3 regions of the Pseudomonas sp. KH_027 genome follow, and region 1 is predicted to be linked to each of the others. Evidence: predicted binding sites of a transcription regulator. Region 1 holds the regulator's gene; each other region holds the start of a gene.
What was found. Region 1 encodes sigma-54, which starts transcription at its own class of promoters, with help from an activator protein. Its sites were predicted from a motif close to ANTGGCATNNANNTTGCTNT; they were not measured.
Positions count from the first base shown of each region.

Region 2: glnK (P-II family nitrogen regulator) is a predicted target of sigma-54. The motif match lies at 5,222-5,241, and genes of this name have one in related genera.
Region 3: AC3IYG_RS11840 (CmpA/NrtA family ABC transporter substrate-binding protein) is a predicted target of sigma-54. The motif match lies at 3,035-3,054, and genes of this name have one in related genera.

Region 1 is NZ_CM174470.1:3,879,216-3,886,785, reverse strand. It holds gene tldD (metalloprotease TldD) at 1-97, shown strand, start outside; gene yjgA (ribosome biogenesis factor YjgA) at 238-756, opposite strand; gene pmbA (metalloprotease PmbA) at 854-2,200, shown strand; gene AC3IYG_RS18190 (HPr family phosphocarrier protein) at 2,298-2,570, opposite strand; gene rapZ (RNase adapter RapZ) at 2,587-3,444, opposite strand; gene ptsN (PTS IIA-like nitrogen regulatory protein PtsN) at 3,461-3,925, opposite strand; gene hpf (ribosome hibernation-promoting factor, HPF/YfiA family) at 3,940-4,248, opposite strand; gene AC3IYG_RS18170 (RNA polymerase factor sigma-54) at 4,333-5,841, opposite strand; gene lptB (LPS export ABC transporter ATP-binding protein) at 5,992-6,717, opposite strand; gene lptA (lipopolysaccharide transport periplasmic protein LptA) at 6,717-7,274, opposite strand; gene lptC (LPS export ABC transporter periplasmic protein LptC) at 7,261-7,570, opposite strand, start outside.
Region 2 is NZ_CM174470.1:237,843-245,412, forward strand. It holds gene AC3IYG_RS01150 (IS30-like element ISPsme1 family transposase) at 1-617, opposite strand, end outside; gene AC3IYG_RS01155 (hypothetical protein) at 1,035-2,564, opposite strand; gene AC3IYG_RS01160 (nucleoid-associated protein) at 2,542-3,666, opposite strand; partial or broken gene AC3IYG_RS01165 (YifB family Mg chelatase-like AAA ATPase) at 3,791-4,729, opposite strand; gene AC3IYG_RS01170 (accessory factor UbiK family protein) at 4,769-5,029, opposite strand; gene glnK (P-II family nitrogen regulator) at 5,438-5,776, shown strand; gene AC3IYG_RS01180 (ammonium transporter) at 5,810-7,129, shown strand; gene AC3IYG_RS01185 (secondary thiamine-phosphate synthase enzyme YjbQ) at 7,313-7,570, shown strand, end outside.
Region 3 is NZ_CM174470.1:2,498,546-2,506,115, reverse strand. It holds gene AC3IYG_RS11850 (ABC transporter ATP-binding protein) at 1-692, opposite strand, end outside; gene ntrB (nitrate ABC transporter permease) at 750-1,604, opposite strand; gene AC3IYG_RS11840 (CmpA/NrtA family ABC transporter substrate-binding protein) at 1,613-2,896, opposite strand; gene xthA (exodeoxyribonuclease III) at 3,576-4,388, opposite strand; gene AC3IYG_RS11830 (GNAT family N-acetyltransferase) at 4,555-5,211, shown strand; gene AC3IYG_RS11825 (autotransporter assembly complex protein TamA) at 5,278-7,005, shown strand; gene AC3IYG_RS11820 (translocation/assembly module TamB domain-containing protein) at 7,002-7,570, shown strand, end outside.

The sequences.
Region 1 (7,570 bases):
CGGCACTTGCGGCAAGGACGGTCAGTCGGTGCCGGTAGGTGTCGGTCAGCCGACGCTGAAGATCGATGCGATCACAGTCGGCGGGACCGGCGCGTAGGGTGGCTTGGGCCTTTGGCCATACGGCCCGTTGGCACCCATGGGGGTTACGCCGCTGTGCGGCTAACCCACCCTACATTGGGCGGAAGTTCGTAGGGTGGGTTAGGCCGCAGGCCGTAACCCACCGTGACGGGGTGGTGGTCACCGCAAGCCGCGCTTGGTCTCGTCCAGTTCGCGGATGTATTTGAAGATTTTACGGGTGGCGGCAGGTGGTTTGCTTTGCGCCGCCTCGTGCTGGGCCTGACGGATCAGTTGGCGCAGGTGCTGGCGATCCGCCAGCGGGTAGTCGGCGACAAAGGCGTCGAGCACCTCGTCACCGCTGCTGATCAGGCGGTCGCGCCAGCGTTCCAGGCCGTGGAAGCGTTCGTTGTACTGACGGGTAGAGGCATCGAGCTGATCCAGCAGGACCAGGATTTCGTCAATGTTCTGATCGCGCATCAGTTTGCCGATGAACTGAATGTGCCGTTTGCGGGCGATGTTCGCCGTATGCTTCGGCGCTTCAGCCAGGGCGCGACGCAAGGCGTCGGTCAGCGGCAAGCGGGCGATCAGGTCAGGCTTGAGGGTGGTCAGGCGTTCACCGAGGTCGACCAGAGCATGCAGCTCGCGTTTGACCTGGGTTTTGCTCTTCTCTTCGGAGAAGTCGTCGGAATAGTCAGACATGGGGCAGATCCAGTTGGAAACGCCGCCATGATAACGAGTCGAGGGCCGCTTGTCCGGCCCGGTCAGGAGACTGACCGCAGAACTGGAGTTGTAGGTTATGAGTAATTCAGACGTAGTCGGACCAAAGGCCCTGCCGGAATTGCAGGAACAGGTCGCCCGGATTATTGCCGAAGCCAGGCTGCAGGGCGCCAGTGCCTGTGAGGTCGCGGTGTCGGTGGAGCAGGGGTTGTCGACCTCGGTGCGCCAGGGCGAAGTGGAAACGGTGGAGTTCAACCGTGATCAGGGCTTCGGCATCACCCTGTATGTCGGCCAGCGCAAGGGGTCGGCGAGCACCTCGGCAAGCGGTGAGGCGGCAATCCGCGAAACCGTGGCCGCCGCCCTGGCCATCGCCAAGCACGCCTCCGAGGACGACTGCGCCGGGCTGGCCGACCCCGAACTGATGGCCCGCGACCTGCCGGACCTGGACCTTTATCACGCCTGGGATATCAGCCCGGAACAGGCCATCGAGCGGGCGCTGAGCTGTGAAGCGGCGGCGTTTGCCGCCGACAAGCGGATCAAGAACGCCGATGGCACCACCCTCAATACCCACCAGGGCTGCCGCGTGTATGGCAACAGCCATGGCTTCGTCGGTGGCTACGCCAGCACCCGGCAGAGTTTGAGCTGCGTGATGATCGCCGAGGCGGATGGCCTGATGCAGCGCGACTACTGGTATGACGTCAGCCGCCGTGGCGAAGACCTGGCCGATGCCGCCAGTATCGGCCGGCGTGCCGCCGAGCGTGCGGTCAGCCGCCTGGGTGCGCGCCCGGTGCCAACCTGCGAGGTGCCGGTGCTGTTTGCCGCGGAGTTGGCCACCGGCTTGTTCAGCCACTTTCTCTCGGCGATCTCCGGCGGCAACCTGTATCGCAAGTCCTCGTTCCTCGAAGGCGCCCTGGGCCAGCCGTTGTTCCCCGAGTGGTTGAGCCTCGACGAGCGTCCGCATATTCCGCGGGCATTGGGCAGCGCGACCTTCGATGGCGATGGCCTGGCGACCTATGCCAAGTCGTTCGTCGAGCAGGGCGAACTGCACTCCTACATCCTCGGGACGTATTCGGGGCGCAAGCTGGGCTTGCCCAGCACGGCCAACTCCGGTGGCGTGCATAACCTGTTCGTCACCCATGGCGAGGATGACCAGGCTGCGCTGATCCGGCGCATGGGTCGCGGGCTATTGGTCACCGAGCTGATGGGGCAGGGCTTGAATCTGGTTACCGGCGACTACTCGCGCGGGGCTGGTGGTTTCTGGGTCGAGAACGGCGAGATTCAGTTCCCGGTGCAGGAGGTCACGATTGCCGGCAATTTGCGCGATATGTTCAAGCAGATTCTGGCGGTGGGTAGCGACCTGGAACTGCGCAGCAATGTGCGCACGGGTTCGGTATTGATCGAACGGATGATGGTCGCGGGTAGTTGAGACGTCGCGAGGCCGGCCTCGCACTCGCGGCAAAGAAAAGCCCGCCGATTGGCGGGCTTTTTCATGGGCGCTGTTTCCAGTGGTCGGCTGGTTGCCGTTATTCGCCTTCATCAAATCGGTTGTTGATCAGTTCGATCAGTGCATTCAAGGCGTCGTGGTCCTGTTCGCCTTCGGTGTGCAGGTGGATCGCGGTGCCTTTACCGGCGGCGAGCATCATGACCGCCATGATGCTTTTGCCGTCCACGCAGCTCTCCGGCGCACGGCCGACGCGCACCTGGCAGGGAAAGCGCCCAGCCACGCCGACAAACTTGGCGGCTGCGCGCGCATGTAGGCCAAGCTTGTTGATGATGGTGATTTCACAGGCAGGCATCGCTGCTTAAGTCCTTCTAATGGAGGTCGCGGTGGCGAACCTGGATATTCTTCAAGGTGGTTTTCAAGGCCAGGCCCAGCCGCTCGGCCAGGTACACCGAGCGGTGATGCCCGCCGGTGCAACCAATGGCGATGGTGACATAGGCGCGGTTGCTGGCGGCGAAGCGTGGCAGCCACTTTATCAGGTAGGTGTGGATGTCCTGGAACATCTCTTCGACATCCGGCTGAGCGGCCAGGTATTCCGCCACGACGGGCTCCAGGCCGGAATGCCCGCGCAGCTCGGGTTTCCAATAGGGGTTCGGCAGGCAGCGCACATCGAACACCAGGTCGGCATCCACCGGCATCCCACGCTTGAAACCGAAGGATTCGACCAGGAACGCGGTGCCCGGTTCCGGCTTGTTCAGCAGGCGCAACTTGAGCGAGTCGCGCAACTGATAGAGGTTGAGGTGCGTGGTGTCGATCTTCAGGTCGGCCAGGTCGATGATCGGACCGAGCAGTACGCTTTCGTCCTGAATGGCTTCGGCCAGCGAGCGTTCGTCGGTGGTCAGCGGGTGACGGCGGCGAGTCTCGGAGAAACGCTTGAGCAGGGTTTCTTCATCCGCGTCGAGGTACAGCACATCGCATTGGATGTGCCGGGCGCGCACTTCATCGAGCAGTTCGGGAAAGCGCTTGAGCTGACTCGGCAGGTTGCGCGCATCGATCGATACGGCCACCAGTGGCTGCAACAGCTCGGTGTGCAGCAGGGCGCGTTCGGCGAGTTCCGGCAGCAGTACGGCCGGCAGGTTGTCGATGCAGTAGAAGCCGTTGTCCTCGAGGACATCGAGGGCGGTGCTCTTGCCGGAGCCGGAGCGGCCGCTGACGATGATCAAGCGCATGGTGAGCCTCTGCTGCCTAGCGGCCGTTCTGTACGTCCACTACCACCTGATACAGGCGCTCACTGCTCGGGGCATGGCGCAGCTGTTCGCGGACTTCACTGCGGTCGAGCATGCTGGCGATCTGCCGCAGCAGTTCCAAGTGCTCATCGGTAGCGGCCTCTGGCACCAGCAGGACAAACAGCAGGTCTACCGGGGCGCCGTCGATAGCGTCGAAGTCCACCGGCGCGTCGAGGCGTAGCAAGGCGCTGATCGGCGATGTGCAGCCCGGCAGGCGGCAATGGGGTATGGCGATACCGTTACCGAAGCCGGTCGAGCCCAGCTTTTCGCGGGCGACCAGGCTCTCGAAAACGTCTTGTCCATCCAGGTCGGGCAATTCGCGGGCGACCAGGTTGGCGATCTGTTCGAGTACACGTTTTTTGCTGCCTCCCGGCACGCTCACCAGGGAACGGCCGGGGGTCAGTATGTTTTCAAGTCGAATCATGGGTGAGGGTGGTGTCAGCGGGCTGTGGCGCCTTGCAGGCGACCTAGCTGCTTTTCCTTGTGCTTGATGAGTTGGCGGTCGAGCTTGTCGGTGAGTAGATCGATAGCCGCGTACATGTCGTCATGTTCGGCGTTGGCGACGACTTCGCCGCCAGCGATATGCAGGGTCGCTTCGATTTTCTGTTTGAGCTTCTCGACCTCCATGGTTACCTGCACATTGGTGATCTTGTCGAAGTGGCGCTCCAGTCGTCCGAGTTTTTCGTCGATGTAGTCGCGTAGGGCGTCGGTCACATCCAGTTGATGTCCACTGATGTTGACTTGCATACCGCTTTCTCCTTATTGCCGTGTGTAAGAGACAGGCTAACGGGCCTGCCACCGGAACACTTTGGCCTTGGATCAGTGTAGCCGTTACATCAGCCGCTTCCGTTCACTGGAAGGCGCTATCCCGAGGGATTCGCGGTATTTGGCGACTGTGCGACGGGCCACCTGAATGCCCTGTGCTTCCAGTAAACCAGCGATCTTGCTGTCACTCAACGGCTTTTTCGCATTTTCCGCTGCAACCAGTTTTTTGATGATCGCACGGATCGCGGTAGACGAGCATTCGCCGCCTTCGGCGGTGCTGACGTGGCTGGAGAAGAAGTATTTCAGCTCGTAAATGCCGCGCGGTGTGTGCATGAATTTCTGCGTGGTGACCCGCGAGATGGTCGACTCGTGCATGCCCACCGCTTCGGCAATGTCATGCAGGACCAGGGGCTTCATCGCCTCGTCGCCGTAGTCGAGGAAGCCGCGCTGGTGCTCGACGATCTGCGTGGCGACCTTCATCAGGGTTTCGTTGCGGCTCTGCAGGCTCTTGATAAACCAGCGCGCTTCCTGCAGCTGGTTGCGCATGAAGGTGTTGTCGGCGCTGGAGTCGGCGCGCTTCACAAAACCGGCGTATTGCGCATTGACCCGCAGGCGTGGCATGGCTTCCTGGTTCAGTTCCACCAGCCAGCGTTCGTTGTGCTTGCGCACGATGACGTCCGGCACCACGTATTCCGGCTCGCTCGACTCGATCTGCGAGCCGGGACGCGGGTTGAGGCTCTGGATCAGCTCGATGACCTGGCGCAGCTCGTCTTCCTTGAGCTTCATGCGGCGCATCAGCTGGCTGTAGTCGCGGCTGCCGAGCAGGTCCAGGTAATCACCGGCCAGGCGCTGGGCTTCATTCAGCCAGAGGGTCTTGGCGGGCAGTTGGCGCAGTTGCAGCAGCAGGCATTCGCGCAGGTCGCGGGCGGCGATGCCGGCGGGTTCGAACTGCTGGATGCGGTGCAGCACCGCTTCCACTTCGTCCAGTTCGATATCCAATTCGGGGTCGAAGGCTTCGAGGACCTCTTGCAGGGTCTCTTCCAGATAGCCTTGGTTGTTGATGCAGTCGATCAGGGTAACGGCGATCAGGCGGTCCTTGTCGGACATCGGCGCCAGGTTGAGCTGCCAGAGCATATGGCTCTGCAGGCTCTCGCCAGCCGATGTGCGGGTGGTGAAGTCCCACTCGTCGTCATCGTTGCTCGGCAGGCTACTGGCGCTGGTCTGGTAGACATCTTCCCAGGCCGTGTCGACGGGCAGTTCGCTGGGGATGCGCTCGTTCCACTCGCCTTCTTCCAGGCTGTCGACCGTGGGGGCAGACTCCTGGTAGCTGGTTTCCTGGTAGGACTCTTCCGTATTGGGCGCCGCGGGGGCGCTTTCGGCGCCATCGGCCAGCGGGTCGGTGTTGTCGAAGTCGTCGCCTTCTTCCTGGCGCTCGAGCATCGGATTCGACTCCAGGGCCTCCTGGATCTCTTGTTGCAGATCCAGGGTGGACAGTTGGAGAAGACGAATGGCTTGTTGCAGCTGCGGTGTCATCGTCAGCTGCTGGCCCATTTTAAGGACTAGCGATGGTTTCATGGAGGGGGCTTAGGACCTTATTCGCCGGCGCTGATGCTATGCGCTATCCACTACAGGGCGCCGAAGCGCCACCAGGAAGCAAATTATATGCCTGACCTTGAGGGTTTTGCCTAGCCCCCGCACGTTTTCCGTAGTGGGTGGCTGTGCGAACTACAGGCGGAACTCGTGGCCGAGGTAGACTTCTTTCACCAGCTGGTTGGCCAGGATGGTTTCGGAGTCGCCTTCGGCGATCAGCTGCCCATCGTTGACGATGTAGGCTGTTTCGCAGATATCCAGGGTCTCGCGCACGTTGTGATCGGTGATCAGTACACCGATGCCCTTGGCTTTGAGGTGGTGGATGATTTGCTTGATGTCGCCGACCGAGATCGGGTCGACGCCGGCAAACGGCTCGTCGAGCAGGATGAACTTGGGTGCGGTGGCCAGGGCGCGGGCAATCTCCACGCGGCGGCGCTCGCCACCCGAGAGGCTCATGCCGAGGTTGTCGCGGATGTGGCTGATATGGAATTCCTGCAGCAGGGTTTCCAGGGCCTGGCGGCGGCCGGCGCGATCGAGGTCCTGACGGGTCTCGAGGATCGCCATGATGTTGTCGGCGACCGAAAGCTTGCGGAAGATCGAGGCTTCTTGCGGCAGATAACCGATGCCAGCACGGGCGCGACCGTGCATCGGCAGGTGCGTGACGTCCTGCTGGTCGATCAGCACACGGCCCTGGTCGGCGTTGACCAGGCCGACAATCATGTAGAAGCAGGTGGTCTTGCCGGCGCCGTTGGGGCCCAGCAGGCCGACGATCTGCCCGCTTTCGATCGACAGGCTGACGTCGCGCACGACTTGGCGGCCCTTGTAACTCTTGGCCAGGTGTTGGGCTTTGAGGATGGCCATTACTGCGCCTGCTGCTCAGCGGGTTTGTTCTTCGGCTGGATCACCATGTCGATACGCGGGCGTGGCGAGGTCACGTTGGCGCCAGTGGCGCGACCGGCGTTGACGATCTGGCGCTGGGTGTCATAGACGATTTTCTCGCCTTCGAAGGTGTTGCCTTCCTGTACGACCTTGGCCTGATCGATCAGCACGATGCGCTCGTTGGCGGCGAAATACTGGATGGTCAGGCCGTAGGCCTTGACGATCTGCTTGTCGGCAGAGGGTTTCTGCTCGTAGTAGGCCGGTTTGCCCACTGCGGTGAAGACTTCGATATCGCCGCTGGCGTTCTGCGTGATGGTCACGGTGTTGCCGGTGATCTTCAAGGTGCCCTGGGTGATGACGACGTCGCCGCGATAGACCGCTACGCCTTGCTTGTCATCGAGTTCTGCGCTGTCCGCCTGCACGCGAATCGGTTGCTCGCGGTCGGTCGGCAGTGCCAAGGCGCTAGCGCTTGCCAGTGCGGCGCTCAAACCGAGCAGTAGGGGGAGGGTCCGGAGAGACAATGTGTTAACGAACCTCATGCTGGCCTCTTACATTGGACAGCAGGAGCATCCTGCCGTCATTCAAGTACGCTTTCATTCCTTGCGCCGTGGTCACCCCGTTGGCCGCCTCGATTCTAACGGCTTGCTGGGTCTGCGCATATTCTTTGTCGGGGATCACGGTCAATCGGCTGGTGGTGAGTATGGTCGGCCGGCCTTTGGCGTCCGTTCGTTCGACGCGCACGGAGTCGATCAGTTCGACTTCCGTGCCCCCCGGTGAGACTTCGCCACGGGCGCTACGCACATGCCAGGGCTGTGGGCTGCCGCGATAAAGTAGC
Region 2 (7,570 bases), 1.2 Mb from region 1:
GTCCTGCGCTTGACCGGATAGGCGCTCAGGTAGCCGCTTTTACGATCAACCAGCGTGACCAGATTGCCGCCTACGCCATGCACCGTGTCACCCTCCCAATCACCTAGACGCTCGCGGGCTTCGACCTCAGCAGGGCGCTCGGTTATCGATACGCGATTACGCAACTGTCCGCGCCGGTCGTGGCTTCCGTAGCGTTTTCGGTACAGCTTCCTGCGGTGCCGCAAATACTTGTATAACTCGCCACCTGCGTGTTTGTCGGTGGCGATAAACCGATAAATCCACTCGTGACTGACCGCGCGCTCCGGCTGCTCTTGCTTCAGGCGCTGAGCAATCTGCTCCGGGCTCATACCGTGTTTTAGCCAGAGCGGCAGATAATGGCTGAACCACGTTAATGGCTTGCAGTGCTTGCGCGCCTGCGCTCGACGGGCATCACTTTCATGGGTCGCAGCAACCGCTTTGTAGGTCTTCTGGGAGCTGTTGCGGCGAACCTCACGACTTATCGTCGAGGGATGTACGCCAACCTGTTTCGCGATGCTTGCCTGGCTTTTTCCGGCGCTCAGACCGGCCTCAATCTGGTAACGTTGGCCCTGAGTTAGCTGCCGGTAATGCGTAGTCATCTGCGCTTGAATCCTTCGGTGTGAGAGCCTGGATTCTACCGGTGGCTGACTCTCTGCCTATCGTTTCAAACGTTGCACTTATTCTATGAATTCAGGAGATATTACCACATGCATGTAATAGCCACCCTTGTGGGCTACGGAAGGCGAGGGTTGCAGGTCATTTTGGGTGTCGAACAATTATTGAGGCCAGATGGCAGCGGGTTTGTATGTGTATCCACGTTATCAGGGCAGGTGAAGAGATTAAACAAAATCGCATAAAAAAACTTCGGATAATTCAGGATTTGATTTTTTAAATAATCAAATTAGAAATGTGTATCTGTACTAGGATTGGGGCACTAGTTAGAGTTTGATTAAATGCGTGCAGGGAAGGTTGGAGCGTGCAACTGGTAAAGTGGCTGTAACAAACGTAGCCCAAATTTACCCACTGTGTTGATAAGCAGAAACTTCTGTACTGCCTGCCTGTTCCGATGGGGTGGCAGTATTGTTTAGGAATTTGACTCCTGAGACAAAAACAAACAGAACCACCAGGCATGCGATCCAAAGCAGAACGGCTCTTTTACGTGATTCTTTTACATATCTTACATCGCGATTATATTCCTTATCATTTTGCAGAATTCTTTCCTTGTCGCTTTTCGAAATCAAATCATCGAATCGGGACTTGAATGAATCGTAAATTGCCTCAAATCTTTTTAGCTCTGCTTCTGCTTCTTTGTACGCGTAAATTAATGTGCCGATTGAAAGTAAGATGAACATTAAAAAGATGGCATACAGTTCGTTGCTGAACATTCCTTCTGTTGATGTTTTTGACATTGATCGGATAATAAACGCCGTAATCACAAAAGAGTATACTGAGAAAATTGATGTTCTAAGGTAAGTGCCAATTGATTTGACCATGTCGGCAGCTTTTTCAGATTGTTTCTGTATTTGATCTGAGAGTTTGTTCTTGATGTCGATATACTGTTTTACATTCTCTTTGAGGTATATGCTGTAGTTTGAGATTATTGCGGGCATAACGCCGTCGCTCAATGTTCTAAATGAACTGTTTTCGATATGTATCGATAATAAGTTCTTTGCTATTCCGAGCTTGTCTGTAACGCTGCCGTCAGTATATGCCCATTGATATATTTCATAGTACGAGTTGGCTGTCTCGCCGTCTTTTGATCCATCAAATTGGATTGTAGATGTTATATGCTTGTAGCCCTTTACGGTTGCTGTGAAATTATTTCCATCTAAGGAGCTGATGTCGGCTAGAAATATGATGGAAAATACAAGTTTTAGCGTGTTGAACAGATCGAGAATTCCTGGGTGGCTAAATCCTGGACTTAGATCAAAGTCTTGCGGTATTGCAGGGTAACTCTTGCTTTCATAGAACAAGCAACATTTGTCGCGGGCGGCCAGCAGTTTTTGTTTGTTTGGTATCTCTGGGTTGGTGATGTTGGTGATGTTCTGTCCTGAAGGGCGAAAAACAAACAGGCCTGATCGAAACTCACACAAAACCTCAGATGACTCAATAATGTAAGCCCGCCCGGCTAAAGCACATAGTTTCGTGGCGGCCTGTGCAATGCCACCTAATCTCCAGTATTTCTCAATTAAATTTAGCGAGTAGATTGAGAATGTTCGTCCTGAAAATCCCTTTGTTATCGTTATGGTTATTAAGCCAGTAATAGCTTCATCTTCTTCGGCTTGAAGTTTTAGACGCTCGCAAAAAACCCGGATATCTGTGTCGTTATTGGTGGACAAACTGTCAATTACGTCGCTGTCAGCATATGCGAAAGAAATTGAAAAGCTGTCTCGCTGATATATTTGTGTTAGAGCATTTGATAAAGCGCTTTGGTCAACCTGTAACTCGCCGACGCGAAATTTTTCCACAACGGTGGTATTGGTTTCTTCTGAGCTAATATGTATTCTGGAACATGCCAGTGATTCAGCTATCTTTATGAATATCATCTTTGCTGTCACCTTTATTGAATGCGGCATATCCTTCATTTGAGTAAATTTTCAGATATTTGCGTCCGTCATCATCGCCGGTGGCAAAAGTCGTATCGAAGTCTGAAATTTCGCCGGTAATTCTGAGGTCTAGGTTTGGGCCGAGTGGGATCTGTCGTTTAATTTTGTTGCTGATTACATCCGGGGCAATAGAAAAGTGCGAGTCGAAGTCTTTCTTTTTTGGTAACTCTTTAGCTTCAGCAACAAGTTTTGACATATCTAAATCTGGATCATGGGCAGGATAGCTTCCCATGATGTCATCAATCATTTGGTCAAAAACGCAGTCCGGTCGAGTTGTGAAATAACTTACAAACGCATTACGTAATGTCCAATAATCGCTTGGTGACTTTTTCTCAACCTTTGTTTTAAGTAGGCCTTCAATGGCTTTGAAAGCCCTTAATGTGTTTTGCTGTGGGTTGGAAAGCGATGCGAGGTTGAGAAATCCACCCCACCAGTATTCCGTAAGTGAGTTGTTGCTGTCGCTGATAACAATCGTTGGGTCAACTATGCCAGCAGATATTGCAAAAGTTGCGCATTTTTGTGCTCTTTGTTTCTCGGGCAAACCAGAAGTTCGTTGAAGTGTTACTTCGTCCAAATATCCTGCATGGTCAATTTTGACCAAGATTACATGTTCTTCCTCGCCAAGTTGGAAGTGTGCGCAAAGAAGGCTGCCTTCTCGAAGTTCATTTAAACCTGAAATTTTCTTTTGGGTTGCAATTTCGCATTGCAGCAATCGTTGTGTCAGGGCGAGTGCTTCTGTTTTGAAAGCCGTAGTCGCTAATGCTTCTATCGCCGTCTTTGAATCATAACCATCCGCGCAGAACTGAAACCGTTGGCTGCGAGGTATGTTCACCACACTTCTGATTACACCAGTTAAATAAGTTTTAATGTCTTTTTCATTTGTGCGGTAGAAGGGTGACCCTAATACTTGACCCTTGCAGTCAACTTTTTGTACCACTGCATTGAAAATCGTCAAGGGCTCTGATGTAGCTCCGTCCGTACCGACCCCTTCGATTCCATCGATAAGTTCTGTGGTATCTGGTGTTGTACTTTGATCATTCATTCGACTGCACTCCCTGCGATGATGGCAAAAAGCTAGTTTATCGCCGTTGGTGCAATTTTCATCAGTTCATCGCGTACTTTTATACTGTTCATATATACAGCAATGTTTCTTTGCCTACAAATGTGAGAAACACACTTCCATTCTCCAGCGGTTCTCGCAAGACTTCCAGAACCTTGCGATCGAATTCCGGCAGCTCATCGAGGAACAGCACTCCGTGGTGCGCCAGGGTGATTTCCCCCGGCTGCGGTCGACTGCCGCCGCCCACCAGCGCCGGGCCCGAGGCACTGTGGTGCGGGTTGCGGAACGGGCGCTGTGGCCAGGCGTTCAGCGGAGTATGGCTGGCCACTGACTGGATGGCGGCGACTTCCAGGGCTTCCTGCTCGCTCAACGGTGGCAGCAGCCCGGGCAGGCGGCTGGCCAGCAGGGTTTTGCCAGTGCCCGGTGGCCCGCTGAATAGCAGATTGTGCGAGCCGGCGGCCGCCACCAGCAGCGCGCGCTTGGCCGCGACCTGACCCTGAACATCCGCCAGGTCCGGGTAGGGCGCAATCGGGGTTTGGCCGCCGAAATGTGCGGTCAGTTCCAGCAGATGGTCGGCGGCAATCACCGTAAGGCCTGAGGCCAGGCTGGCTTCTTCGGCATTGGCGCGCGGCACCACTAAGGCGCGCCCGGCGGCGCGGGCGGCCAGCGCGGCGGGCAGTGCGCCCTGAATCGGGCGTAGCGCCCCGGACAGCGCCAGCTCGCCCAGGCATTCGACTTCGAGCAGGGCGGCGGCGGGCAGTTGGCCGCTGGCAGCGAGGATGCCGAGGGCGATGGCCAGGTCGAAGCGCCCGCCATCCTTGGGTAGGTCGGCCGGTGCCAGATTCAAGGTGATACGTCGCGGCGGGAAGTCGAAACCGGAATTGAGGATGGCGCTGCGCACCCGATCCTTGCTCTCCTTGACGGCCGCTTCCGGCAAACCGACCAAGGCCAGCGAGGGCAGGCCATTGGCCAGGTGAGCTTCGACAGTGACCGCCGGGGCTTCGACGCCGACTTGCGCGCGGCTATGGACGATGGCCAGAGACATGGATCACTCCTTGATCACATGCCGCTCACGCCGAGTGCGTTACTCGGTGGGCGGCGACAGTTTGGCTTCCAGTTCGGTGACTTTAGCTTCCAGGGCTTCCAGGCGTACGCGCGTGCGCGCCAGCACGGCCATCTGGCTGTCGAATTCTTCCCGGCTGACCAGGTCCAGTTTGCTGAAGCCACTTTGCAGCAGGGCTTTGAACTGGGTTTCGAACTCGCTACGCGGCAGCGGGCTGTCACCGTTGAATAGGCGGGAGGCGTGGGAGCCGAGGGCATCGAGCAAGGCTTTGGGCGGCAGCATGGTGATGTTCCAGACAAGTACGGCCAGCAGTGTAACACGCAGCATCGAGGCTGAATTGGCGCGGGGTTCTGCACGGTTATCGCGCACTGTAAGGGCGACGGTCGCACCGTTGTTGTGCGCGGCCCGTTGCCACAATCCACTAACGCCGCTGCTTGTCTGCGGTAAATGGCTGAAATCTATGCTTTTCATTGAGCTGGCAAGCTTTCTGCTTAGTGGCCTATGACGCATGCACCGATGCAGTTCGGTTGCGTAGGGCGAAGCGGGGAGTTGCTTCGCCAAAAGCGATTGGTTGTTGTCGGAGTGGCCCCAGCGAGGACACCCGATGCGTTACAAAGCCAGACACTGCGCTTAGACTTGAGCCGGGTTCGTTTTTCCTGGGACAAGTCCACCAATACGGGAGAGAGTTTCATGAAGTTAGTCACTGCCATCATCAAACCGTTCAAGCTGGACGATGTGCGCGAGTCGCTGTCGGAGATCGGCGTGCAAGGCATCACCGTTACTGAAGTCAAAGGCTTCGGGCGGCAGAAAGGCCACACCGAGCTGTATCGCGGCGCCGAATACGTGGTCGACTTCTTGCCCAAGGTGAAGATCGACGTGGCCATCGCTGATGACCAGTTGGATCGCGTTATCGAAGCCATCACCAAGGCCGCCAACACCGGCAAGATCGGTGACGGCAAGATCTTCGTGGTCAATCTGGAACAGGCCATTCGCATCCGTACCGGCGAAACCGGCACCGACGCAATCTAAGCCGCCGAACCCAACGCCCCAGGAGAAAACAATATGACTCTGCGTAAGCTCGCAGGGCTAGGAGCCCTTTTGTCCCTCGTTACCCCCGGCCTGGCAATGGCCGCTGACGAGGTTGTATTGAACGCCGGCGATACCGCGTGGATGCTCACCGCTACCGCACTCGTGCTGTTCATGACCATCCCCGGTCTGGCGCTGTTCTACGGCGGCATGGTTCGCTCCAAGAACGTCCTTTCGGTGATGATGCAATGTTTTGCCATCACCGGCCTGATCAGCATTCTGTGGGTCGTTTACGGCTACAGCATCGCGTTCGACACCACCGGTATGGAACAGGGGGTGGTCAACTTCAGTTCCTTCATCGGCGGTCTGTCCAAGGCCTTCCTCGCCGGCGTCACGCCAGCCAGCTTGACGTATGCGATTCCGGAAAGTGTGTTCATCATCTTCCAGATGACCTTCGCGATCATTACCCCGGCGCTGATCGTCGGCGCTTTCGCCGAGCGCATGAAGTTCTCGGCCATGCTGATCTTCATGGCTGTCTGGTTCACCCTGGTCTATGCGCCGATCGCGCACATGGTCTGGAGCGGTAACGGCGGCCTGATGTGGGACTGGGGCGTGCTGGACTTCGCTGGTGGCACCGTGGTGCACATCAACGCCGGTATTGCTGGCCTGGTCGCCTGCATCGTGCTGGGCAAGCGCAAAGGCTACCCAACTACGCCGATGGCACCGCACAACCTCGGCTATACCCTGGTCGGTGCCGCGATGCTGTGGATCGGCTGGTTCGGCTTCAACGCCGGTTCCGCCGTTGCCGCCAACGGCACCGCCGGTATGGCCATGCTGGTCACCCAGATCGCCACTGCCGCCGCCGCCCTGGGCTGGATGTTCGCCGAGTGGATCACGCACGGTAAGCCGAGCGCCCTGGGCATCGCTTCCGGTGTGGTTGCAGGCTTGGTCGGCATCACTCCGGCTGCCGGTACAGTGGGCCCGATGGGCGCCCTGGTCATCGGTCTGGCTGCTGGCGTGATCTGCTTCTTCTGCGCCACTACCCTGAAGCGCAAGCTCGGCTATGACGACTCCCTGGACGCCTTCGGCGTGCACGGCATCGGCGGTATCGTCGGCGCACTGCTGACGGGTGTGTTCGCCGCACCGGCACTGGGTGGCTTCGGCACTGTCGAAGACATCGGCGCACAAGTCTGGATCCAGTTCAAAGGTGTTGGCTTCACCGTGGTCTACACCGCGATCGTCACCTTCGTGATCCTCAAAGTGATCGACCTGGTGATGGGCCTGCGCATCAGCGAAGAGGAAGAGACTGTCGGTCTCGACCTGGCTCAGCACAATGAGCGTGGCTACAACCTGTAAGCCTAAGACGTTGCAAAAAATGCCCGGCAATTGCCGGGCATTTTGCTTTTCGCGGTAAGCCCGCGGGTCACTTTCGCGCCGAGCCCTGGCTGGGCTCCGCTAATATGAGCAACACCTCTGATAAGCACCCTTTGCTTTTTCTCGCAGCGCGCTAGAATGCGCGCCGAAACTGCGGAGATCCGTATGTGGCAGCAAACTGTGATCAGCTTGCGTGCGCGGCCGCGCGGCTTTCATCTGGTGACCGATGAAATGCAGGCGGCATTGCCGGAACTGCGCACGTGTCGGATAGGTCTGCTGCATCTCTGGTTGCAGCACACCTCGGCCTCGTTGACCATTAACGAAAATGTCGACCCGGCGGTGCGCCGCGACTTCGAACGGTTCTTCAATCGCCTGGTGCCGCAAGGCGCTAGCGGCTACGAGCACGAGGATGAAGGTCCGGAT
Region 3 (7,570 bases), 1.4 Mb from region 1:
GGTCTTTCCAGCTCGACCTTGACGATATCGCCGATGGTCGCCGCCGGGCCGTTGGTCATCATCACGATACGATCGGAGAGCAGCACGGCTTCGTCCACATCGTGGGTGACCATCACCACCGTGCTCTGGGTTTCGCCGACGATACGCAGCAGTTCGTCCTGCAGGTGGGCGCGGGTCAAGGCGTCGAGGGCGCCGAAGGGTTCGTCCATCAGCAACACCTTGGGTTCCATGGCCAGGGCGCGGGCGATGCCGACGCGCTGTTTCATGCCGCCGGAGATTTCGTTCGGGTGCTTGTGGCTGGCATGGCTCAGGCCGACCAGCGCCAGCGCGGCATCGGTGCGGGCCTTGAGCTGGGCCTTGTTTTCCTTGGCGCCGAAGACCTTTTCCACTGCGAGGTGGACGTTGCCGTAGCAGGTCATCCAGGGCAGCAGGCTGTGGTTCTGGAACACCACGCCGCGTTCCGGGCCGGGGCCGTCGATTTCCCGGCCGTTGCAGATCAGCCCACCGGCACTGGCGTCCAGCAGGCCGGCAATCAGATTGAGCACGGTGGATTTGCCGCAGCCGGAGTGGCCGATCAGCGTCACGAACTCGCCGCTGGCAATGCTCAGGTTGACGTCCGCCAGGGCCTGGAAGCGGCCTTTCTTGGTATCGAAGTGTTTGGATACGGCGGTCAGTTCTACGAATTTGTCCATCTGGGTTCTCCTGCGGTAGGCGCGAGCTTGCTCGCGCCTACATGAATGGCAGCGGTTTCATGAACCGGCGTAATCGAAGCGTTTGGCGATCAGCAGCAGCGCCTGTTCGAGCAGCAGGCCGATCAGGCCGACGACGATAATGGCGATCAGGATGTGCTCGACATTGAGGTTGTTCCACTCGTCCCAGACCCAGAAACCCAGACCGATACCGCCGGTGAGCATTTCCGCGGCGACTATCACCAGCCAGGCGACGCCCATGGCCAGACGGATGCCGGTCATCAGGTGCGGCAGCACGGCGGGGAAGAGGATGCGCGTCAGCACCTTCCATTCGCTGAGCTTGAGCACGCGGGCCACGTTCAGGTAGTCCTGTGGCACGCTGGCCACCCCGGCGGCGGTGTTGAGGATGATCGGCCAGATGGCGCTGATGAAAATCACCCAGATCGAGGCCGGTCCGGCCGCCTTGAACACCAACAGGCCAATCGGCAGCCAGGCCAGCGGCGACACCGGCCGCAGCAGGCTGATGATCGGTGCGAGCATGCCCGCCAGAAAGGCGAAGCGGCCGATGGCAAACCCCAGCGGGATGCCGATCAGCGCCGCCAGGCCAAAACCCATGCCGACGCGGCCGAGGGAGTGGAGGATGTTCCAACCGATGCCCATGTCGTTCGGGCCGTTGTCATAGAACGGATCGGCGAACAGCTCCAGCGCCGAATACCAGGTGGATAACGGGCCGGGCAGCCCCTCGCTTTTCGCCGCGATCAAGGCCCATACACCGATGAACAGGGCGATACCGAGCAGCGCTGGTATCACCGCCTTGACCGCGTGGGTTAAGGCCTGCGCGCCAGCCGAAGCCTGGCGCGCAGGCTCCGGCGGCGTGAGGGTTGCCAATAGCTTGGGTTGCAAGGATGCGTTCATCTCGGACCTCAGGCTTTTATCGCAAAGGACTGGACATAAGCGGCCGGGTTGGAGCCGTCCCAGACCTTGCCGTCGATCAGGGTGCTGGAGCGCATCACGCTGCTCGGCACTGGCAGGTGCAGGGCGCTGGCCGCTTCGCCGAACAGTTTGGTCTGGTTGATCTTGCCGGCGATGGCGGCGTAGTCCGGGTCTTCCTTGAGCAGGCCCCAGCGGCGGAATTGGGTCATGAACCACATGCCGTCGGAGTGATAGGGGTAGTTGACCGTACCGTCCTTGCAGAAGGCCATGGCGTGTTTGTCCTGCCAGCTGTTGCCGAGACCGTCTTCGTAGTTACCGAGAAAACGTTGCTCGATCACATCTACCGGCGCGTTGACGTAAGCCTTGCCGGCGATCAGCTTGGCGGTGCTTTTCTTGTTCTCTTCGCTGGCTTCGATAAAGCGGCTGGCATCGAGGATGGCCATGATCAGCGCCCGGGCCGTGTTGGGGTTCTGCTCGATGAAGGCGCGGGTGGCGCCGAGGACTTTTTCCGGGTGATCAGGCCAGATCTGCTGGGTGGTGGTGGCGGTAAAGCCGATCTTGTCGAAGATCGCACGAGCGCCCCAGGGCTCGCCGACGCAGAAACCGTCCATATTGCCGACCCGCATGTTGGCGACCATCTGCGGTGGCGGCACGGTGATGGTTTTCACCTCGGACATGGGGTTGATGCCCTGGCTCGCCAGCCAGTAATACAGCCACATGGCATGGGTGCCGGTGGGGAAGGTCTGGGCGAACGTCAGCGGCGCGCCGCCTTTTTTCACATGCGCGGCCAGTTGCTCGCCGTTGGTCACGCCCGCGGCCTTCAGCTGGCTGGAAAGGGTGATGGCCTGGCCGTTCTGGTTCAGGCCCATCAGCACGCCCATGTCGGTCTGCGGCCCGGCGATGCCCAGTTGCGCGCCGTACATCATGCCGTACAGCACATGGGCGGCATCCAGTTCGCCGGTATTGAGCTTGTCGCGCACGCCGGCCCAGGAGGCTTCCTTGCTCGGGGTGATGTTCAGGCCGTATTTCTCGCCAAAACCCTGGGTGGCGGCGACGATCAACGACGCGCAGTCGGTCAGCGGAATAAAGCCGACTTTCAGCGCGGCTTTTTCCGGCGCATCCGAGCCCGCGGCCCAGGCGGCGCTGCGCATGAAGCTCGGCGCGGACAGACCCAGGGCGGCAATCCCGCCGACAGTGCCGGCGACGGCAATGGATTTTTTCAGAAAATTGCGGCGGCTATTGTTCAGCAGGTCGTTCGAATCACTATCAGACATGGCGTTTTCCTTTCAAAATCGCAAAACAAAAACGGCGTCGCCAGATGCCTCTCTAGCGAGAGACATCCAGCGGACGCCGTTGTCCGTGATTCGCGGCCCACCGCCTTTGGTGTGCTACGCAAGAATCTTGAAAGGGTAATAGCAAAGGCCTTGCCAAGTTGGCTGACCGACTGATCGGGCGGCTGTTTCAGGCCCTTAATAAAACTTAAAGTAAATTCTAGAATATGTTTTTATTTGTTTAAAAACATAAACTTGTATTGTATTTATGAGGTTGATGATCCTCCTCGGCGCAGGCCAGGAGGCCGTGTCACGACCTGCAGAAAAGATGCGCCGCCGGGCCCATTCGCGCATCCATCGGCGAGCCGGCCTGGCGGGCTTTTGCTTCATGGCGGAGCGCTATGGACGGCCCTGCGCCCTAATCACGGGCACGGGGCAGGTGAAGCCTGATGCCGGGCATGTAGGAGCGGGCCATGCCCGCGATGCTCTTGTTCGGGGGGCGCGGGCATGGACCGCAGAGGCCTTGGCTTCAGCTCAGCGGGCAGACCGTAGGGTGCAATAGCGCAGCGTATTGCGCCGAATAAAAACCACACAACACTCCCAGCCAGTCATGCAGGAGTGAGTTCTGCATGTGCGGCGGGTTACGCCTTCGGCTAACCCGCCCTACAGGCAGGCCTTGGCTTCAGCTCAGTTCCAGCCAGATCGGCGCGTGGTCGGAGGGTTTTTCCATGGCGCGCAGTTCGTAGTCCACACCCGCGGCCTTGATCCGTGGTTGCAAACCGTGGGAGGCGAGGATCACATCGATGCGCAGGCCACGCTTGGGCTCGTCCTCGAAGCCGCGGCTGCGGTAGTCGAACCAGCTGAAGCGGTCGCTGACGTCCGGGTAGAGCTGGCGGAAACTGTCGACCAGGCCCCAGCTTTTCAGGGTCGCCAGCCACTCGCGCTCCTCCGGCAGAAAGCTGCATTTGCCGGTTTTCAACCAGCGCTTGCGGTTCTCCTCGCCGATACCGATGTCGCAATCCTCCGGGGAAATATTGATGTCGCCCATCACCACCAGCGGCTGCTGCGGCTGGAACTGGCTGCTCAGCAGGGCCTGCAGGTCGGCGTAAAAGCGTTGCTTGGCCGGAAATTTGGTCGGGTGGTCGCGGCTTTCGCCCTGGGGGAAGTAGCCGTTCATGACGGTTACCGGTTGGCCATTGGCGTCGGCGAAAGTGCCCCAGATGAAGCGTCGTTGCGCGTCTTCTTCATCGCCGGGAAAGCCTTTATGCAGCGCCAACGGGGCCTGGCGCGAGAGCAGGGCGACACCGTAGTGGCCTTTCTGGCCGTGGTAATGCACCTGATAGCCGAGGGCCTCGACGTCGGCCAATGGGAACTGCTCGTCAGAGACTTTGGTTTCCTGCAGGCCGATCACGTCCGGCTGGTGTTTTTCGATCAGCGCCGCCAGTTGATGCGGGCGGGCACGCAGGCCGTTGATATTGAAGGAGACGATCTTCATGGGCGGCGAGTCCTGGGCTTTCTGACTTGAGAACCTGCGATGCTAGCCGATTGCCTGGCCGCGCGGCCAGTCATGTGGCAGCCCCGGCGGGGCGGTGCTAACGTGGGGATGGGCCTGATACCCGCCTGGCAACCATGCCGATAACAATAAGAAGAGGTCACCGTGCATGCCTGCATCATCCGTTGCTGTTGCACCCGCTGAAGTTCGATTGCTCGATAGCAGCTTCGTTCGCGAAGCGCGCTCCCTGCTGTACCACGCCTACCGCCACGAACCGACCTTCGGCTATTTGTTCGAATCCGAGCGCCCGGGGTTTGACCAGCGGGTACGCGCGACCATCCGCGAGTTGGTGCAGCGGCACTTTCTCGAAGACCTGCCCGCCATCGGACTGCTGCTCAATGACCGCCTGGTGGCCCTCGCGCTGATTGCACCACCGCAACGGCGCCTGGATATCACCGAAAGCTGGAGCTGGCGGCTGCGCATGTTGCTGACCACCGGTGTGCGTTGCACCAAGCGCTACCTGGAATACCACAACGCCGTGCTCGACTGCCTACCGCCCGGGCCTTATCACGTGTTGCCGCTGCTGGGCGTGCACCCGGAGTTCCAGGGCCAGCACCTCGGCGAACAGTTGCTCGAAGCGCTGCATAACTGGTGCGCCGAGGATGCCGGCTCGCAAGGCGTGGTCTTGGATACCGGTAATCCGCGCTACCTGGAGTTCTACAAGCGCCAGGGTTACGAGGAGATCGGCGAGGTCGCGGTCGGCCCGATCATCGAGCACGTATTTTTCCATCCCAACCCGCAACCAGCCCTGTCAGCCAGCGCCTGAAGAGGCCTCCGGGGGTGCCAAGGCGCCCTCTGGAATGCGGCTCTGCTCGTGTTAGCATTCGCCGCTATGAGTTTTCAAGGAAAGATCTGGCTGTCGGTAGCGCTCCTGGTCATCGGTTCGACAGCTTCGGCACAAAGCCTGCTGGATGTGCGGATCACGCCGGCCAATTCGACGCTCAAAGCCAACGTTGAAGGTTACGTCGGCGGTGTCGGTGATCGCGATGAGGCGGCTTTGCAGCGTTTCAGCCGCGGCGCCGAGGCGCAGGCGCGCAAGGCCGCAGAGGCGCTGGGTTATTACCAGGCGCAGATCGACAGCGAAGTCAAAAGCGACAGGAACCCGCGCCTGATCATTTCGATCACCCCGGGCGAGCCCGTGCACCTGCGCACCGTCACCGTGCGCATCGAGGGGCCGGCGACCGAACTCAAGGCATTTCGTTTACCTGAAAGCACGCAACTGAAAGCCGGCGCGGTGCTCAACCATGGCCGCTATGAAGATGCCAAGCGGCTGATCCAGAGTCAGGCCTCGCGCTACGGCTTCTTCAGTGGTCGTTTCAGCCGCCAGCGCCTGGTTATCGACCCACAGGGCGGCGTGGCGGATATCGAGCTGATCTACGACAGCGGCCCGCGTTATGTGCTGGGCACGGTCATGTTCGCCGGCGATGCGCCCTTCGACCAGGAACTGTTGCAGCGCATGGTGCCGTTCGCGGCCAATACCGCCTACGACTCCGAACTGATTGCCGAGCTGTCCCAGAACCTGCAAGGCAGCGGGTATTTCGAGTCCGTGCGGGTGGATGCCGCGCCGGCCCAGGCGCATAACCAGCAGATACCCGTGCAGGTCCAGTTGAGTACCCGCAAGCCCCGGACGATGGGCCTTGGCCTGGGTTTTTCCACCGACGTCGGCCCGCGTGGCAAGGCGAACTGGACGCGGCACTGGGCCAACCCGCAAGGCCACAGTTACGGCGCGGAAGTGGAACTGTCGGCACCGCGGCAAAACGTCGGCCTGTGGTATGACATCCCCCTCGATCCGCCGCTGACCGACAAGCTGCGCTTCGCCGGCGGCTATCAATATGAAGACCTGGCCAATACCGACAGCCTCAGTCGGCTGCTGACGGCCGGGCCGGAATGGCACAGCAAGCTCGACAGCGGCTGGCAGCAGGTGCTGTCGTTGAAGTACCAGCGTGAGGAATACCGCCTGGGCGATGACAACGGGCTGAGCACCTTGCTGATGCCTGGGGTCAGCTACGCCTATCTGCACAGCGACAACCCGATCGACCCGCACCAGGGTTATCGCCTGCAGTTCGCGGCTTCGGCGGCCAAGGACGGGCTGCTTGCCGACGCCAACGTGCTGTATGGCACGGCCATGTTCAAGGGCTTGACTACTCTCTGGCAGAAGCATCGGCTGCTCGGTCGGCTGGAGCTGGGCGGCACAGCCACCGATGATTACGGCTCGATCCCGCCTTCGTTGCGCTTCTTTGCCGGTGGTGATCAGAGCGTGCGCGGTTATGACTACCAGAGCCTCGCGCCGGAAAACGCCGAGGGTGACCGCATCGGCGGTCGCTACGTGTTCGCCAGTAGCCTCGAGTACCAGTATTCGCTGGCCGAACGCTGGCGCGTGGCGGCGTTCGTCGATCAGGGCAATGCCTTCAGTTCGCTGGAAATCCCGACCTTGAAAACCGGGGTTGGCCTGGGCGTGCGCTGGATTTCACCGGTCGGGCCGCTGCGCCTCGACCTGGCCCATGCGCTGGACGATAGCGGCGGCATCCGCCTGCACTTTTCCATGGGCCCCGAGCTATGAGGCGAGCACTGAAAGCCCTGGCCTGGGCTCTGCCGGTCACTCTGCTGCTGTTGGCGATGGGGCTGACGGCGGTGCTCGGCACGAATGCCGGCAGCCGCTTGGCGCTGGGCTGGGTGCCGGGCTTGCAGGTAGAGAATTTTGCCGGGCGACTGGGCGGGCGTTGGAGTGCCGAGCGGCTGGTCTGGCGGCAGGCGGCGGAGCGTGTCGAGGTACAGGCGCCGCGTTTCGTCTGGTCACCGTTGTGCCTGGTCAGGTTGACGTTGTGCCTCGAACGAGTAGTGGCCGAACAGGTGCTGCTGGAGTTTGTGCCCAATAGCGACGAGCGCGACGAGGCCCTGAGCTTGCCTGACCTGAATCTGCCGTTGGCGCTGCAACTGGGCGAGGTCGAAATCGGCAGCCTGGTGCTCAATGGCAGCGAGCGACTGCGCGATCTGCACCTGACGGCACAGTGGACGGCCAGCGGTCTGCAACTCAAGGCCCTGCGCGTGCAGTACCAAGGCCTGCGACTCGATCTGCAGGGCAGCCTGCAACCACAAGGTGATTGGCCGCTGAGCGCGCACGGCAC